Regions from separate parts of the Nocardia sp. NPDC003345 genome, predicted to be linked through region 2. Evidence: predicted binding sites of a transcription regulator. Region 2 holds the regulator's gene; the other holds the start of a gene.

Region 1 (10,862 bases), on a different contig from region 2:
CGCGGCCGACTGGACACCATGCGCGACCGGAGAGGACTACCAGCCGAAGAGCAGCAGATGGGTGGCGCCGACCAGCAGCCCGAGGGCCGCGCCGTGCAGATAGAGCAGCCAGGCGTCCTGTTCCACCGAGGCGTAGAACATCTCCATGAACTCGCCGGGGGTCAGCTGCTGGAGTTTGCGGGCGGCGAACTCGTCGATCTTCTCCGCCTGCTCCTGGATGAACTCGGCGTCCTCCACGAGTGAGGGCGCCAGACCCACCGCGGCGCCGGCCGCGCCCACCTTCAAATTGTCGAACTGCCGCCGGCCGAAGGCCGCCCGCACCACCGAGGTGGTCCGGCCGAGCTGACGGTGGATCTCATCGGAGATGAGCTGTTCGAGCAGGATCCGGGTCTTGTCGCCGTTCGGGCCGTTGAGCAACTCGTCGGACAGGTTCGGCAGGGTCAGCACCTGGTAGGCGAGGATATGCGCCAGATCCGTCGCCGCCTGCGGCTGGCGTTTGGCCAGCAGCGCCTGTTTCCACAGGTACTTGTAGCGGGGCTGGGGGTCACCGGGGGTGAACACCACCCGGATGGCGATGATGTTCACGATCACGCCGATCGCCGCCGAGACCAGCAGCACGATCACCCAGGCCGGGACCCATCCCCATACCGGGATGTCGTGGTGGATATGCAGATAGAGCGCCAGCAGCAGGCCGAACGGCGCACCCAGCAGGCCGACCCGGACCATGAACTTCAATTCCGGGGCCGCGATGGTGGTGGTGAGGTCCTTCAGGATCTGCGGATTGTCCTGCAGATACCGGATCACGAACCCTTTGACGTCGATGAGCTGATCGACATTGTCGCCGAGTGAGGCGAACGCCCGGCGCGCCAGTTCCGGCATCTCGCGCTCGACGCGCTGATAGATGAGCTGGCGCATGGCCCGCGGCAGGCTCTGCCACAAATCCGGGTTCTCCCGGTTCATCACCTCGTCGACAATCGTCTTCACCTGTTTGCGGGCGAGAGCGGCGACGTAATCGGCTATTCCCTCGAGATCCAGTTCGTGAATGAAATCCCGCGGACTGCCGATCCGCATCAACGCCTTGTCGACACAGATACTGGCCATTTTCTCGGCACGCGCCGGGATGAAACCCTGGAAGCCGAGCCGGGAACCGTCCTCGGAAAAGGTCGGCAGTACCTGCACCCGGCGGGGCAGATACGGGTAGAGCACATCGAGGCCGGGAATCCGGACGCCGCGGAACAGCAGCGGCCAGAAAAGCATCAGCACGCCGGTCCAGTTGGTGAGCCAGCCGGCCGCGGCGCTGAAAATGGGGAAGCTGACCAGATCCACCACGAATTTGGTCTGACCGGTGAATTCCTCCCAGTTGATCAACACTCCGGACGAGAGTGTGATCATCGCGCGCTCCCCCTCGGGCCGGATTGTGAATCGGAGATCATCACATTGTCACCGGCCCGTCCCGGGTGTCAATCAGCGCCACCCGCCGCCGTGGACGCCGCACAGGAATAGGGTGCCGATATGACCAACCCGCCGCCCGCCCCGGTGCTCACCGAATTCCTCGACGCCCTTCAGGCCGGACGGCTCGAAGTCATCGATCTCACGACTCCGCTGAGCAGCGCCACCCCCGCGCTGCGCCTGCCCGCCCCGTTCGCCAATCTGATCGACTTCGGGCTCGAGGAGGTCAGCGCCTATAACGAGCCCGGGCCCTTCTGGCGGCACAACAACATCCACACCGGCGAACATATCGGCACCCATCTCGACGCCCCGGTGCACTGGATCACCGGCCGCGACGGCGACGACGTCTCGCAGATCCCGGTGCGGCGGCTCATCGGGCAGGCGGCGGTGCTCGACCTCACCGCACGGGTCGCGGCCGACCCCGACTATCTGCTCACCGTCGCCGATGTCGAAGAGTGGGAGGGTCGCCACGGCCGCCTCACCGCCGGGACCTGGCTGCTGCTGCGCACCGGCTGGGAGGCGCGCGGTGGCTCCGAGTCCGAGTTCCTCAACACCGACGACACCGGCTCGCATACCCCGGGCGTGGCCGTCGAATGCGCCCGCTGGCTGGCCACCGAACGCGATATCACCGGCCTGGGCGTGGAAACGGTGGGAGTGGACGCCGGACTGGCCGGGGGATTCGATCCCGCCTTCCCCGTGCACCACTTCTTCCTCGGTAACGACAAGTACGGCCTCACCTCGCTGCGTAATCTCGGCCGCCTGCCCGCGACGGGGGCGATGCTGGTGGTGAGTCCGCTGCCGATCGTGGGCGGCACCGGCAGCCCGTCGCGCGTACTGGCCGTCACCGGCGCGGACCTGTGACGGCCGGCCGGGAGACCGACAGCTCGCCGGCGGCCGGCGAGGGCGCGGCCGTCTACGGTCCCACGGTCGCCGATGTGGTGGGCCGCGCGCTGGCCGACCTCGGTGCGGGGCACTGTTTCGGGGTCGTGGGCAGCGGCAACTTCGTGATGACCAACGCACTGCGCGTGGGCGGGGTGCCGTTCACCGCGACCCGGCACGAGGGCGGCGCCGCCACCATGGCCGACGCGTACTCGCGGATGTCGGGTCGGGTCGGCGTGGTCTCGGTGCATCAGGGTTGCGGGCTCACCAACGCCGTCACCGGGATCGGTGAGGCCGCCAAGAGCCGGACGCCGATGATCGTGCTCGCCGCCGACAGTCCCGCCGCCGCGCTGCGGTCCAACTTCCGGGTGGACCAGGACGCGCTGGTCCGCAGTGTGGGAGCGATTCCCGACCGGGTGTACTCGGGGCAGACGGTGGTCGCCGATGTGACGCGGGCCTATCGCACCGCCGTCACCCTGCGGCGCACGGTGGTGCTGAATATCGCCATCGACGTCGCCGCGGCCCCCGCGACCGTCACCGGGCCGATAGCCGCGACGGTGGCTCCGGCGCGGGTGCGGCCGGATTCCGGATCCGTGACCCGCCTCGCCGAAGCCCTGCGGACGGCCCAGCGTCCGGTATTCGTGGCCGGCCGCGGCGCCCGCGGCGCCGGCCCGGTGCTCGCCGAACTCGCGCGAGAATGCGGCGCGCTGGTGGCCACCTCCGCCGTGGCCAACGGCCTCTTCGCCGGGGACGAGTTCGGTCTGGGCATCTCCGGCGGGTTCTCCACCCCCGTCGTGGCCGAGCTCATCGCGGCCGCCGATCTCATCGTGGGCTGGGGATGCGCGCTGAACATGTGGACCATGCGGCACGGCCGGCTGATAGGTCCCGAGACCACGGTCGTGCAGGTCGACGACGATATCGACGCGGTCGGCGCGCACCGCCCGGTCGGCTTCGGGGTGATCGGCGACTGCGGCCTGACGGCCGAGGACCTACTGGCGCGGGTCCGCGGGTCCGGGCCGGTGACCGGCTATCGCACCCCGGAGGTCGCCGCGCTGCTCACCGAGGCCGGCCGCTGGCGCGACGTGCCGGTCGAGGACACCTCCACCGGCGAGCGGATCGATCCGAGGGTGCTCTCGATCGCGCTCGACGGACTGCTGCCGGCCGAGCGCGTAGTGGCGATCGACTCCGGGAACTTCATGGGCTACCCGGCGACCCATCTGGAAGTGCCGGACGAATTCGGTTTCTGTTTCACCCAGGCCTTCCAGTCCATCGGGCTGGGCCTGCACACCGCCATCGGCGCGGCCTTCGCCCAACCCGGCCGGCTACCGGTGCTGGGTGCCGGCGACGGTGGTTTCCTGATGTCGGTGGCCGAACTGGACACCGCGGTACGGGCCGAGTTGCCGCTGGTGGTGATCGTGTACAACGACTCCGCCTACGGCGCCGAGGTCCACCATTTCGACGACGCCGACTACACCACGGTGACCTTCCCGGAAACCGATATCGCCGCGATCGCGGCGGGATTCGGCGCCACCGGGATCACGGTGCGCACGGTCGACGATCTCGCCGGTGTCCGCGACTGGCTCGCGGACTATTGCGCGACGGGACGAGGGCGGCCGCTGGTGATCGACGCGAAGATCAGCACCGACGGCGGCGCGTGGTGGCTGGCGGAGGCATTCGCCGGGCACTGACCGGTGCCCGGGACCGGTCGTCGTCGCCGGAACCCGTTGCGGTTCACCGGAACTCGAACCCCGGGATCGGCCCGGGATCAGTGGATCGATGCCGCGGGGGTTCCGAGGGCGACCGGCTGGCTGCGCAGTCCGCGCAGGACCGGGCTCGCGACGCGCCGGGGAGCACCGGCGGCGGCGATATCGGGAACGCGGCGCATGAGCTCTTCTATGGCGACGGTGGCCTCCATCCGGGCCAGAGTGCTGCCGATGCAGTAATGGACACCGGCCCCGAAGGCCGGCCGGTCCTGTGTATTCGGGCGGTCGAGCCGGAAATCGTCCGGGTCGGGGAACTGCCGCGGGTCGCGATTGGCCGAGCCGACCAGCGGTAATACGTACGCCGGGAGAAATTCGCGTACAAGCCGTGAACCGCCGGAAATTCGCCTTCGGCGAACACGTCGCCCGGCGCGGAACAAAGGCAAACCTCTCGAAGTTGAGTGCGAGTAGCTCAAGTATTGGAGGTTGCGTTCGTGAGTACACCCCAGAATCTTCCGGTGCTGTTCCTGACCGATCCCATCGTGCTGCCCGGCATGGTCGTGCCGATCGAACTGGACGAATCCGCACAGGCGGCGATCGACGCCGCACAGGCCGGGAAGACCGAAGCCGTCCTGCTCGCCCCCCGCCTCACCGAGGGTTACGCCTCCTACGGCGTGATCGCCACCATCGAACAGATCGGCCGGATGCGCGGCGGCACTCCGGCCGCGGTGCTGAAGGCGGAACGGCGCGCGAAGATCGGGCACGGTGTGACCGGCCCCGGCGCCGCGCTGTGGGTGGAGGCCGAACCGGTCGACACTCCCGCCGCCGACGGTCGCACCCGCGAACTCGCGGCGGAGTACAAGAAGCTGGTCGTCTCGGTGCTGCAGCGTCGCGAGGCGTGGCAGATGGTCGACGCGTTCAACCAGCTCACCGACCCCTCGGCCATCGCCGATACGGCCGGCTACGCCGCCTACCTCTCCACGGAACAGAAGCGTGAACTGCTGGAGACCCCGGATGTGACCGCCCGGCTGAACCGGCTGATCGAATGGACCACCGCGCATATCGCCGAGGCCGAGGTCACCGAGAAGATCGGTGACGAGGTCCGCGAGAATATGGAGAAGAGCCAGCGCGAATTCCTGCTGCGTCAGCAGCTCAACGCCATCCGCAAGGAGCTCGGCGAGGACGAACCCGACGGCGCCGACGACTACCGCACCCGGGTCGAACAGGCCGACCTGCCCGATGCCGTACGGGAGGCGGCGCTGCGCGAAGTGGGCCGGTTGGAGCGGTCCAGTGATCAGAGCCCGGAAACGGGCTGGATCCGGACCTGGCTCGATACCGTGCTCGAACTGCCGTGGCAGGTCAAGACCACCGACTCCACCGATGTGGCGGCGGCGCGGGCCGTGCTCGACGCCGACCACCACGGGCTGGACGAGGTGAAGGACCGCATCGTCGAATACCTGGCGGTCCGGGCCCGGCGCGCGCAGCGCGGACTGGATGTCGTGGGCGGGCGCGGGTCCGGTGCCGTGCTGGTGCTGGCCGGACCGCCCGGGGTCGGCAAGACCTCGCTCGGGGAATCCGTGGCGCGGGCGCTGGGCCGTGAGTTCGTGCGGGTCGCCCTGGGCGGCGTGCGCGACGAGGCGGAGATCCGCGGACACCGCCGCACCTATGTGGGCGCCATGCCCGGCCGGATCGTGCGGGCCGTCAAGGAGGCCGGTTCGATGAACCCGGTGGTCCTGCTCGACGAGGTCGACAAACTGGGCGCCGATTTCCGCGGCGACCCCGCGTCGGCACTGCTCGAGGTGCTCGACCCCGCCCAGAACCACACCTTCCGCGACCACTACCTGGATATGGACCTCGACCTGTCCGACGTGCTGTTCCTGGCGACGGCCAATGTCATGGACACCATCCCCGGCCCGCTGCTGGACCGGATGGAAGTGATCACGGTGGACGGCTACACCGAGGACGACAAGGTCGCCATCGCCCGCGAATTCCTGCTGCCGCGGCAGCTGGAACGTAACGCGCTCACCGCCGACGAGGTGCGGGTCACCGATGCGGCGCTGCGCGAGATCGCGGCCGACTACACCCGCGAAGCGGGGGTGCGGCAGATGGAACGCTTGATCGCGAAGGCGCTGCGCAAGGCCGCGACCCGGCTGTCCGAGGCCGGCACGGAGGAACCGGGTGGTGACGCGGACGCCGCTGTCGAGGCCGGTACGGGCGCCGGGACGGCCCTGGTCATCGATATCGCGGACCTGAAGGATTACCTCGGACGGCCGCGCTTCACCCCGGATTCGGCCGAACGCACCGCGGTTCCCGGGGTCGCGACCGGACTCGCGGTGACGGGCCTCGGTGGTGACGTGCTCTATATCGAGGCCAACACCGCCGAAGGCGAACGCGCCCTGACCCTCACCGGTCAGCTGGGTGACGTCATGAAGGAATCCGCGCGGATCGCGCTCACCTATGTGCGGTCGCATCTGGGCGAGATCGGTATCGAATCCGCTGTGCTGGACCGCAATCTGCACGTCCACGTCCCGGCGGGCGCGGTGCCCAAGGACGGGCCCTCGGCCGGTGTCACCATGGTCACCGCGCTGGTGTCGCTGGCGCTGGGGCGCCCGGTGCGCTCGGATGTCGGGATGACCGGTGAGGTCACGCTGAACGGCCGGGTCCTGCCGATCGGCGGGGTGAAGCAGAAACTGCTGGCGGCCCAGCGGGCCGGACTGAAGACGGTGTTCATCCCGGCGCGCAACGAACCGGATCTGGACGACGTCCCCGCCGACGTGCTGGCCGATCTCGACGTCCGGCCGGTGGGCGATGTCGCCGAGATCCTGGCGTACGCCATCGAACCGGTCCGGGAAGCGGATCTGGACGGGCGGCCCCTGGCGGTCAGCGCCTGATCCGCCGAAAACAGCGGGCCGCGGCCGAACCGGAAACGGTTGCCGCGGCCCGCTTTCGCGTCCGTGTTCCCGGTCGTTACCGTCGCGCACCCATCCGTACCGGCAGGCCGGCCGAATTCCGTCCAGCAATGTTCGCAGCGCGGCCGTTCGGGTCGTCCTGGCCGGAAAGTGATGGAATTCCATGAAGCGCATACAGCGTGTGGTGCTACTGGCGGCGATCTCGTCGACCGCGCTCCTGGGCACGACGGGGTGTTCGGGCGAGGAGAGTTCCGCCGACGCGCCCGCTTCCGCGAGCAGCGCCCCGCAGACCTCCGGGGCCGCCGACGATCCCGCCGCCGGTCTCGTGGGAGCCGGTTGCGCCGAGTACGCCGCGCAGGTGCCCTCCGGCGCGGGCTCGGTCGGCGGAATGGCCCAGGATCCGGTCGCGGTGGCGGCGTCGAACAATCCGATGCTGAAAACCCTGGTCCAAGCGGTGTCCGGGCAGCTCAATCCGCAGGTGAACCTGGTGGATACGCTCAACGGCGGAGAGTTCACGGTTTTCGCGCCGGTCGATTCGGCATTCGGCAAACTCGACCCGGCGGCCGTCGAAGGTCTGAAGACCGATTCCGCGGCTCTCACCGATATCCTCACCTATCACGTGGTGCCGGGCCGGATCGAACCCGGTGATATCGCCGGCGACCACACCACGGTGCAGGGCGCCCCCGTGACGGTCACCCGCACCGGCGACGATATCGAGGTCGGTGGCGCGTCGGTGATCTGCGGCGGCGTGCAGACCTCGAACGCCACGGTCTACATGATCGACGGGGTGCTCATGCCGCCCGCGTGAGCGATTCGTGCCCGCCCGCCTGCCCGGTGGACCAGACTGAGCCCATGATGCGCCGGGACCGTCACAGTGACCTGCACTACAACCGGTTGTTCGAACCCATCCCCGGCGACGGGGGCGGCGAACACCTTGCCATGCAGTGGAGGGCACGATCATGACGAACTGGCCGGATTCCGGCTCCGGCCCGATCCGTCTCCGGGATGCCGGGCCGGAGATCGGCGACGGACCCGAGGTTTGTGCGGCCCGCCCGGCGGGCCACGACGACCGGGCCACCGCCCGGCGTCACGCCGAACTCCTGCAGGCCGCCGGGAGCGGTGACCGTGAAGCGTTCACCGACTTCTACCGGGAGACCAGCCCCCGGGTGTTCGGGCTCGCGCGGCGGATCCTGCGCAGCCCGGCCGCGGCCGAGGAGGCCACCCAGGAGGTGTACCTGCAGGTCTGGTCCGCGGCGGCACGCTACGACCCGGCCCGGTCGAGCGCGATCGGCTGGTTGATGATGATCACCCACCGCCGCGCGGTCGACCGGGTCCGGGCCGAGGAGTCGGCCACCGGGCGCGAGATCGTTTACGGGCACACCCATCTGGGCCGGGACCACGACATCGTCACCGAAACCGTGCACCAGCGGCTGGACGAGGCGGCCGTCCGGGACTGTCTGGACGTGCTGACCTCCACGCAGCGGGAGGCGGTCGCACTCGCCTACTACAGCGGGCGCACCTACCGGGAGGTCGCCGACCAGCTGGAATCGCCACTGCCCACCATCAAGAGCCGTATTCGTGACGGTCTGAAACGGCTCCAGAACTGCCTATCAGGGGTTGCCTCCGATGCCTGACACCTCACCACCCGATTCGCCGGGTGGCCACAGCGACCTGATGGATCTGGCTGTTCCGTACGCCCTCGACGCCGTATCCGGCGACGAGAGCGCCGAGATCGAACAGCGGGTGCGTGCCGCCGATCCGGAAACCGTCCGGAGTTTCGACGACACTGTTCACGAGGTCCGGGAGGCCATGGCAGCGCTGTCGGTACTCGACGCGCAGGCGCCGCCGGTCCATGTGGAAGCCCGGATCCTGGCGGCGCTCGACACGCTGCCCGGAGCCCGTTCGGACGTGCGCACCGGCGCGCGCGCCGACGTGTCGCCGGGAGCTATCTCCGGAGCCGGCGCCACCGTGTACGAGGGGGCCGACGATCTGGCCCGGGCCCGGCGGCGCAGGACGATGCGACGGCTCGCGGCCGCCGCCGCGGCGGTAGTGGTCGCGGTCGGCGTCGCGGTCGGTGTAGGTGTGTTCGAGGGGACCGAGGAGGGCCCGGGCGGCACGATTTCCGCACAGCAGGTGCGGGAACGGGCAGACGCCCGGACCACCACGGCCGCCATCGGCGCCGGCACCCTCACCGTGCACAGTTCCGCCGAACTGGGCGCCGTCACGGTCTCCTTCGACGCGGTGCCCGCGCCCCCGGACGGCAGTGATTACCAGCTGTGGCTGATCGATGCGAGCGGGACCCCGCGGTCGGCCGGTGTGCTGCCCGAACTGCCCGCCGAGGACGCCCCCTATGTCACCGGATTCGCCACCTCCGACCAGCTCGCGGTGACCCTCGAGCCCGACGGCGGGTCACCGGCGCCGACCACGTCTCCGCTCGGCGCGGTGACATTGGGCTGAGCGTCCGCCGATACCGGACCGCGCCTTCCCGGCACCGGTTCGGTCACGGCCGGCCCTGTTCCGACTGCGATATCTGACGGTTCGGTGACGCCTGTTCCGGCCGTCTTCCCCGGTCGTGCCCGGAATGACACCATCCGCAGCGGGGAGTCCGAACGAACCCCCGGCAGCGGGCGGTGGCCCGAGCAGGAATGAGGCGGTCATGCAGGACACAACCGGAACCACGGAAAGCGATTCGCGAAGCCCGGACGGTCGCGGGATCGGCGCGGTCGCGGCGGGACTGTGCGGTCTGCTGGCCGCCGCGATGGTGCTCGGGATCGCGGAACTGTTCGCCGGCCTGATCGATCCGGACGCCTCCCCGTTCGTGTCGACCGGGGCGACCGTGGTCGACCAAACCCCGGCCGCGTTGCGCGAGTTCGCCATCGAACAGTTCGGCACCCGCGACAAGGCGGTGCTCTTCCTGTCCATGGCGGTGGTGATGGCAGTGCTGGCCGTGGTCGCCGGGTTGCTGGAACGACGAGGCCCGTACGGCAGTCTGCTGCTGGTGGCGCTCGGCCTGATCGTCTGTGTGCTGGTCCTGTTGCGTCCCAACGCGACCCTGGTGTTCGCGCTTCCGATTCTGCTCGGGGTCGCGGCCGGTGTCGCCACTCTGCGCTTCCTGATCGCGCGGGCGCCGGGGAGCGACCCGCGCGCCGAACCGAGCACGGGTCCGGCCACCGATCCGTCGCGTCGAAAGTTCCTGGCCCTCGCCGCCGGGGCGGCCGCGGTCGCGGCGGGGAGCGCGATGGCGGGGCGCTGGATCGGAGAGCGGATGCGCGCGGTCGCGGCCGATCTGGAACAGTTCGTCCTGCCCCGGCCGCGGGTTCCCGCGCCGCCCGTCCCGCCGGGAACCGATCCGCCGGTGCGCGGGCTCACCTCGTTCGTCACCTCCAACGCCGACTTCTACCGCATCGATACCGCGTTGCGTATTCCGGCGGTGACCAGCGCGGACTGGCGGTTGCGCATCCACGGCATGGTGGACCGCGAAATCGTGTTGAGCATGGACGATCTGCGCCGCCGGCCCGCGGTGGAGAAGATCGTCACGCTCACCTGTGTATCCAACGAGGTCGGCGGCGACCTGATAGGCAACGCGTGCTGGGTCGGCTATCCGCTGGCCGAGTTGCTGGCGGAGGCCGGGGTACGGCCCGACGCGGATATGGTCCTGTCCACCAGCGCCGATGGTTTCACGGCCGGGACTCCCGTGGCGGCACTGACCGACGGCCGCGACGCCCTGCTGGCGGTGGGGATGAACGGACAGCCGCTGCCGGTCGAGCACGGGTACCCGGCCCGGATGGTGGTGCCCGGGCTGTACGGCTACGTGAGTGCCACCAAATGGGTGGTCGATCTCGAACTCACCAGATTCGATATGGCCGAAGCGTATTGGACCCGGCGCGGCTGGTCGGCGCGCGGTCCGATCAAAACCGCGTCCCGG
Region 2 (7,475 bases):
ACGACCAGGTGGTCGACGCCGAGGTCGTGGACGATCCGGTCGACACGGAGAAGAAGTGACGAATACGGGAAACAACGACAAGCCGGAAGAGCCCTCGGAGCCGGTGAGCTTCGTCGACAAGCGCAAGATCGATCCGGAGACCGGTGAGGTCCGCGAGCCCGCCGGGGCGGCCAACGGTGCCGCCCCGGCCGGGGGCGAGGAAGGTGTCTCACCGCAGGCGCCGCAGGCCGGAGTGGACGAGGATGCCGCCGAGGCGGCGACGGCCGACGCGCCGGTCGCGTCCCCTGCGGACGAACTCGCCGAGCGGACCGCCGATCTGCAGCGCCTGACGGCGGAGTACACCAACTACCGGCGCCGGGTCGAGCGCGATCGCAAGACCGCGATCGACAACGCCAAAGCGGGAGTGGTCAACGAACTGCTCGGTGTGCTCGACGATCTGGATCGTGCCCGCGCGCACGGTGATCTGGAGACCGGACCGCTGCGGTCGGTGGCCGACAAGCTCGCCGAGGCGTTGCGTAAACAGGGCCTCGAGGAGTTCGGATCCGAGGGTGAGCCCTTCGATCCGAATCTGCACGAGGCCGTTCAGCACGAAGGCGCCGGGCACGATCCGGTGATCGGTGTGGTGATGCGCAAGGGTTACCGCTTCGGCGAGCGGGTGCTGCGGCACGCGCTGGTCGGGGTCACCGACGGTGTGGGCGATACCGTGCCGGATCCCGGCACCGCGGCGGCCACCGCCGGGCCGGAGGCATCGGATGCTGATGCCGGCTCCGGTAATTGACGATAGTGCGAGAGGAGGAGACGCTCGGTGAGCCAGCGGGAGTGGATCGAAAAGGACTTCTACAAGGAGCTGGGCGTCTCCTCCAACGCCTCCACCGACGAGATCAAGAAGGCGTACCGCAAGCTCGCCCGTGATCTGCATCCGGACGCAAACCCGGGTGATGCCCAGGCCGAGGAACGGTTCAAAGCCGTCAGCGAGGCTCATACCGTGCTGTCGGATCCGGCCAAACGCGCCGAATACGACGAGACCCGCCGCCTGTTCGCGGGCGGCGGGTACGGCCGGGGCGGCGGTTTCGCGCCCGGTGGCGGTGGCGGCGGGTTCTCCCAGAGCTTCGACCTGGGTGATCTGTTCGGGCAGGCCGGTGCCGGTGCCGGTGCCGACGGCGGTCTCGGCGATATCTTGGGCGGTCTGTTCAACCGGGGCGGCGGCGGTACGCGGACCGGTCAGCGGCCGCGCCGCGGTGCCGATGTGGAGGCCGAGACGACTCTCGGTTTCCGTGAGGCGGCCACGGGTGTCACCGTGCCGTTGCACCTGACCAGCCCGTCCCCGTGCACCACCTGCCACGGCAGCGGAGCCAAACCGGGCACCAGCCCGCGGGTGTGCCCCATCTGCAACGGCAGCGGTGTGGTCAGCCGCAACCAGGGCGCGTTCGGGTTCAGCGAACCCTGCGACGACTGCCGCGGCACCGGATCGATCATCGATGACCCGTGCGTGGACTGCCAGGGCAGCGGTATCCAGAACCGCACCCGCACCATCAATGTCCGGATCCCGCCCGGTATCTCCGACGGCCAGCGCATCCGGCTGGCCGGCCAGGGCGAGGCCGGGCTGCGGGGCGCGCCCTCGGGCGACCTGTTCGTGACGGTGCGGGTCGGCCAGGACAAGGTCTTCGGCCGGGCCGGCGATGACCTCACGCTGGCGCTACCGGTCAGTTACAGTGAATTGGTGCTCGGCACGACCGTATCGGTGCCCACTCTGGAGGGCCGGGTCGGCGTGAAGGTGCCACCGGGCACCGCGGACGGCCGCATCCTGCGGGTGCGTGGCCGCGGGGTTCCCAAACGTGGTGGCGGAGCCGGTGATCTGCTGGTCACCGTGAAGGTCGCCGTGCCGCCGAAGCTGGACGACGATGCCGTGGCCGCGTTGCGCGCGCTACAGGAGGCGGAGAAGGCCAGCGGCTTCGATCCGAGAGCTGGATGGGCAGGTGCGTGATGTCCACTGATCCGAAACGGACACCCGAGGGCAGTTCGGCGCGTGCCGAATACTTCGTCATCTCGGTGGCCGCCCAGCTGGCCGGTATGCACGCCCAGACGTTGCGTACCTACGACCGGCTGGGCCTGGTCACCCCGCAACGCACTTCGGGTGGCGGTCGGCGCTATTCGGAACGGGATGTGGAACTGCTGCGCGAAGTGCAGCGGTTGTCCCAGGACGAAGGCGTCAACCTGGCCGGGATCAAACGGATCATCGAACTCACCAACCAGGTATCCGAACTCCAGCAGCAGGTGGTGGAACTCTCCGCCGCGCTGGAGCGGGAACGCAGCCGTCCGGACTACCGCCCGGAACTGATTCCGCCCCAGCGCAATACCGCCTTGGTGGTCTGGCAGCCCCGCAACCGGCGGCGGTAGCCGGGCCGTCTCCGGTCGCCTCGATGAAACCCCGTGGAAAGTCATCCGCGGGGTTTCATTCGTCAGACGAGTCCTCGCGAAGGGCACCCGGCAAACTGATTCGACAAACACTCGACCGGCGCCGATGACGTCGGCGCCACGGATTGTAGGTCAACTGGGCGCGGTACCACGAAGAACCACTGCTCTTCCCGGTTCCGGGAATACTGCTGATCGGCCCGCGCCGGCGGGTCCGTACAGCTCAGGCGCCTTCGAATTGGATGCGTTCGGGTGGGGTGCCGGTGTCGAGGAGACGTTCGACCGTGGAGCGGGTCATGGCGGGGGAGCCGCAGACCAGGACCTGGTGGTGGTCGAAGGAGCCGTATGAGCCGACGACGTCGGCGAGGGTGCCCTGGATGAGGTCGTCCTCGTCGAATCCGATATCCACCCGGTGGCTTTGGTGCCATTGGTCCGGCCAGGACGGGTCCTCGAGCCGTTCCACGACCGGGACGACGGTGAGCCAGGGCAGGCTGTGGGCGAGGATGACGAGCATATCGGCGGCGTAGAGATCGCGGGGGGAGAAGCCGCCGAAGAAGAGGTAGGTGGTGGGAGGCTCGGGATGCCGTGCCAGCTCCAGGATCTGGGAGCGCAGGGGGGCCAGGCCGGTACCGCCCGCGATCATCACCAGCTCGTCGCCGTCGGGGTCGACGGTGAACATGCCCTGGGGCGCGGAGAGTTTCCACCGGTCGCCGACGGTGGTGTCGGCGACGATTCCGCCGCTGCACCAGCCCCCCGCGACCGTGCGGACGTGGAACTCCATCTTGCCGTCCAAAGAGGGCGGCAGGGCGGGAGAGAACCGGCGCCGCATCCCGGGGAACTGCGGCACTTCGACCTCGACGGACTGCCCCGCGGTGAACGGCACGTATTCGCCGACCAGCCGGATCACCGCCATATCGTGGCGTAGCCGATGGTGTTCGACGACATCGGCCATCCAGTAGGCCTGCCGGTTCCGGTCGTGGGACAGGCGGGGGTCGTTGGTCATACGCGGGCCTCAACCCTTTCGGGGCCTGGTGTTCGGTGCGGGCACCGGATCAGACCGGGTCGGTGCTGATGATCTCTTCCGGCGTGCCCACCGCGAGCAGCGCGCGCCGGGTGTCGGCGATCATCGTCGCCGAGCCGGCGATCTGGATCTGCCGATCCTCCCATGCGCCGAAACTGGCCACCACCGCGCCGAGGTTGCCGACGAGCCGCCGGTGCATTCCGTAGGGCGCGTCCTCGGTGGGATGCGGGTACCACCAGGGGTTGGTTTTGTGCTCGCAGACCGGGACCACGGTGAGCCACGGGTTGCTCTGCGAGAGCTGCCACATGTTCTCCACGTCGTACAGGTCGCACGGGTACACCCCGCCGATGAAGAAATGCACCCGCGGGTTGATACCGCGCCGCCCCATCTCGATCAGCTGCGCGCGCAGCGGGGCGACCCCGGTGCCCGAGCCGATCATCAGCACATCGCTGCCGCGGTCCTGGTCCACCTGCAATCCGCCGAGCGGGCCGCCGATGAGCCAGCGGTCGCCGACCTTGGTCTCGCCGACGATGGAGGGGCTCACCCAGCCGCCACGGACCTTGCGGACGTGGAATTCGATCTCCCCGTAGGGGTTCGACGGGATGGCGGGGGAGAGGTAACGCCACATGCGCGGGCGCTGCGGTACCGAGACCGGGACGTACTGCCCGGCCAGGTAGGGGATCGGATCGTCGGACTGCAGCCGGACGATGGCCAGATCGTCGAGGACGTGCCGGTGGCCGACGACGGTGGCCTCCCAGTAGGGCGGGGCGTCGTCGGAGTTGGCGCCGATCGCCATGGCGGCCGAGATCAGCAGACAGACATCTCGCCAGCCCTCGGCGAGTTCTCTGGTCCAGTAGTGGCCGTTGTAGTTCTGGAAGGCGGCGTAGAGCGCGGGCCCGGCCAGGTCGTAGTGCGCGGCTTCGACGCCGTACTTGCGGTGGTCGCGGGCGAGTTGTTCGAGGAACTTCTGCGCACGGTCCCAGTCCTCCAGATGGTCGAGCATGTACTGGATCGCGGTGACCAGTCTCTTCGCCTGCATCTCCATGGCCGGAGGGAAGAGTTCTCGCAGCCGCGGGTTCTCCGCGAACAGGTGACTGTAAAACGCGCTGACCAACCGCTCGGGTCCAGCCGGGGTGTCTAGTACCGACTGGAAATTGGCGCGGACCAGCGCTGCCGAACGCGCATCCACGGCGTGGAGCTTCCTTTCCCTGAAATCTGCCCGAAGTGACGTAGCCGTTACCGGCCGTCCTTCACTCGACCAGTATCCCCGAAAATTGTGATGATGGTGGATGTGAAATACCAGTACCGGGTTTGAGTGATCTTGTTCGCGGGTATCGCGCCTGGGCCGCGCGCCGTGATCCGGCTTTTTTTCGGCAACCGGTGTCTGGGTCCATGGACGGAAAAATATCAAACTTGAGCGGAACAGACTCAACCTTTCGAACGTTGGAACGGTCAGAACGGCACGAGTCCCCGCCAGCGGGTGCGGTTGCCGGAGGAGATATCGACTAGCAGGAAGGTGCTTCGTGGACTCGTTCAACCCCACCACCAAGACCCAGGCCGCGCTCACCGCCGCGCTGCAGGCCGCGTCGGCCGCCGGGAACCCCGAGATCCGGCCGGCCCACCTGCTGGTGGCGCTGCTGGACCAGACCGACGGTATCGCCGGCCCGCTGCTGAAGGCGGTGGGCACCGATCCCGCGACCATACGGCGCGAGGCCCAGGACATCGTCGACCGGCTGCCGCGCGCGTCCGGTGCCACCACCACACCCCAGCTCGGCCGGGAAGCGCTGGCCGCGATCACCGCCGCCCAGCATCTGGCCACCGAACTCGGCGACGAATACGTGTCCACCGAGCATGTGATGGTCGGCCTCGCCGACGGCGACACCGACATCACGATGCTGCTGCAGAAATACGGGGCGAGTGCCGCCGCGCTACGTGAGGCGTTCACCGCGGTCCGCGGCAACGCCCGGGTCAGCAGTCCTGATCCGGAGGGTAGTTACCAGGCACTCGAGAAGTACTCCACCGATCTCACCGATGCCGCGCGCGCCGGCAAACTCGACCCGGTGATCGGGCGGGATACCGAGATCCGCCGGGTCGTCCAGGTGCTCTCCCGGCGGACCAAGAACAACCCGGTGCTCATCGGCGAGCCCGGCGTCGGCAAGACCGCGATCGTCGAGGGCCTGGCCCAGCGCATCGTCGCGGGCGATGTGCCGGAATCACTGCGCGGTAAATCCGTCGTTTCGCTCGATCTGGGTGCGATGGTGGCGGGCGCGAAATACCGCGGTGAGTTCGAGGAGCGGCTCAAGGCCGTACTCGAGGAGATCAAGTCCAGCGCCGGGCAGATCATCACCTTCATCGACGAACTGCACACCATCGTCGGCGCGGGCGCGACCGGCGAATCGGCGATGGACGCCGGCAATATGATCAAGCCGATGCTGGCCCGGGGCGAGTTGCGGCTCGTCGGCGCGACCACGCTGGAGGAGTACCGCCAGCACATCGAGAAGGACGCGGCCCTGGAACGCCGCTTCCAGCAGGTGCTGGTCGGCGAACCCACGGTGGAGGACACGGTCGGGATCCTGCGCGGTATCAAGGAGCGCTACGAGGTGCACCACGGGGTACGGATCACCGACTCCGCGCTGGTCGCCGCGGCCACCCTCTCCGACCGCTACATCACCTCCCGTTTCCTGCCCGACAAGGCCATCGACCTGGTGGACGAATCGGCGTCGCGGCTGCGGATGGAGATCGATTCGCGGCCGGTGGAGATCGACGAGGTGGAACGGGCGGTACGCCGCCTCGAGATCGAGGAGGTGGCGCTCGCCAAGGAGACCGACGAGGCCTCCAAACAGCGACTCGAGAAACTGCGGGCCGAACTCGCCGACGACCGCGAGAAGCTCAATCAGCTCACCACCCGCTGGCAGAACGAGAAAACCGCCATCGACCAGGTCCGGATCCTCAAAGAGCAGCTCGAGGGCCTGCGCGGGGAGTCCGAACGCGCCGAACGCGACGGCGACCTGGGTAAAGCCGCCGAACTGCGGTACGGCCGCATCCCGGCGCTGGAGAAGGAGCTCGCCGAGGCCGAACGCGCCTCCGGCGCGGCGGCCGACGGCGAGGTGATGCTCAAGGAGGAGGTCGGCCCGGACGATATCGCGGAGGTGATCTCGGCCTGGACCCATATCCCGGTGGGCCGCCTGCTCGAGGGCGAGACCGAGAAACTGCTGCGGATGGAGGACGAGCTGGGCCGCCGGGTGGTCGGGCAGAACGCCGCGGTGCAGGCGGTATCCGACGCCGTACGGCGCGCCCGCGCCGGAGTCGCGGATCCGAACCGTCCCACCGGCTCGTTCCTGTTCGTCGGCCCCACCGGCGTGGGCAAGACGGAGCTGGCCAAGGCGCTCGCGGATTTCCTGTTCGACGACGAACGGGCGATGGTCCGCATCGATATGAGCGAGTACAGCGAGAAGCACGCGGTCGCGCGGCTGGTCGGCGCCCCGCCCGGATACGTCGGCTACGACCAGGGCGGTCAGCTCACCGAGGCCGTGCGGCGCCGGCCCTACACGGTGGTGCTGTTCGACGAGATCGAGAAGGCGCACCCGGATGTGTTCGACATCCTGCTCGCCGTCCTCGACGAGGGCAGGCTGACCGACGGCCAGGGCCGGACGGTGGACTTCCGCAACACCATCCTCATCCTGACCTCCAACCTGGGCGCCGGCGGTGATCCGGAGTTCGTCATGAACGCGGTCCGCGCCGCCTTCAAACCGGAGTTCCTGAACCGGCTCGACGATGTGGTCATGTTCGCCGCCCTCGACGAGGACCAGCTCGCCCACGTGGTGGACATCCAGCTGGACCAGCTGCAACGCCGGCTGGCGCAGCGGCGGCTCACCCTGGATGTCAGCGATTCGGCCCGGTTCTGGCTGGCGGTGCGCGGCTACGACCCGGTCTACGGGGCTCGTCCGCTGCGACGGCTGATCCAGCAGTCGATCGGCGACTCCTTGGCCAAGGAACTGCTGTCGGGCAAGATCGCCGACGGCGACACGGTGGATGTGAACGT

Evidence for each region. The regulator HspR, encoded in region 2, represses chaperone genes until heat shock. The targets are predictions, from matches to a motif close to ANNTGAGTNNNNNNNACTCANNT.
Region 1: the regulator HspR is predicted to act here: its motif matches at 4,484-4,506, upstream of lon (endopeptidase La).

The regions. Positions count from the first base shown of each region.
Region 1 covers NZ_JBSFRU010000030.1:3,549-14,410, reverse strand. Annotated here, with positions in the region: gene ACWDU1_RS06180 (hypothetical protein) at 37-1,392, opposite strand; gene ACWDU1_RS06175 (cyclase family protein) at 1,513-2,310, shown strand; gene ACWDU1_RS06170 (thiamine pyrophosphate-binding protein) at 2,307-4,016, shown strand; gene ACWDU1_RS06165 (cytochrome P450) at 4,094-4,468, opposite strand; gene lon (endopeptidase La) at 4,583-6,919, shown strand; gene ACWDU1_RS06155 (fasciclin domain-containing protein) at 7,101-7,745, shown strand; gene sigK (ECF RNA polymerase sigma factor SigK) at 7,897-8,571, shown strand; gene ACWDU1_RS06145 (anti-sigma factor) at 8,564-9,394, shown strand; gene ACWDU1_RS06140 (molybdopterin-dependent oxidoreductase) at 9,594-10,862, shown strand, end outside.
Region 2 covers NZ_JBSFRU010000295.1:200-7,674, reverse strand. Annotated here, with positions in the region: partial or broken gene ACWDU1_RS25440 (Hsp70 family protein) at 1-59, shown strand, start outside; gene grpE (nucleotide exchange factor GrpE) at 56-778, shown strand; gene dnaJ (molecular chaperone DnaJ) at 806-1,984, shown strand; gene ACWDU1_RS25425 (heat shock protein transcriptional repressor HspR) at 1,984-2,397, shown strand; gene ACWDU1_RS25420 (FAD-binding oxidoreductase) at 2,636-3,415, opposite strand; gene ACWDU1_RS25415 (globin domain-containing protein) at 3,465-4,622, opposite strand; gene clpB (ATP-dependent chaperone ClpB) at 4,957-7,475, shown strand, end outside.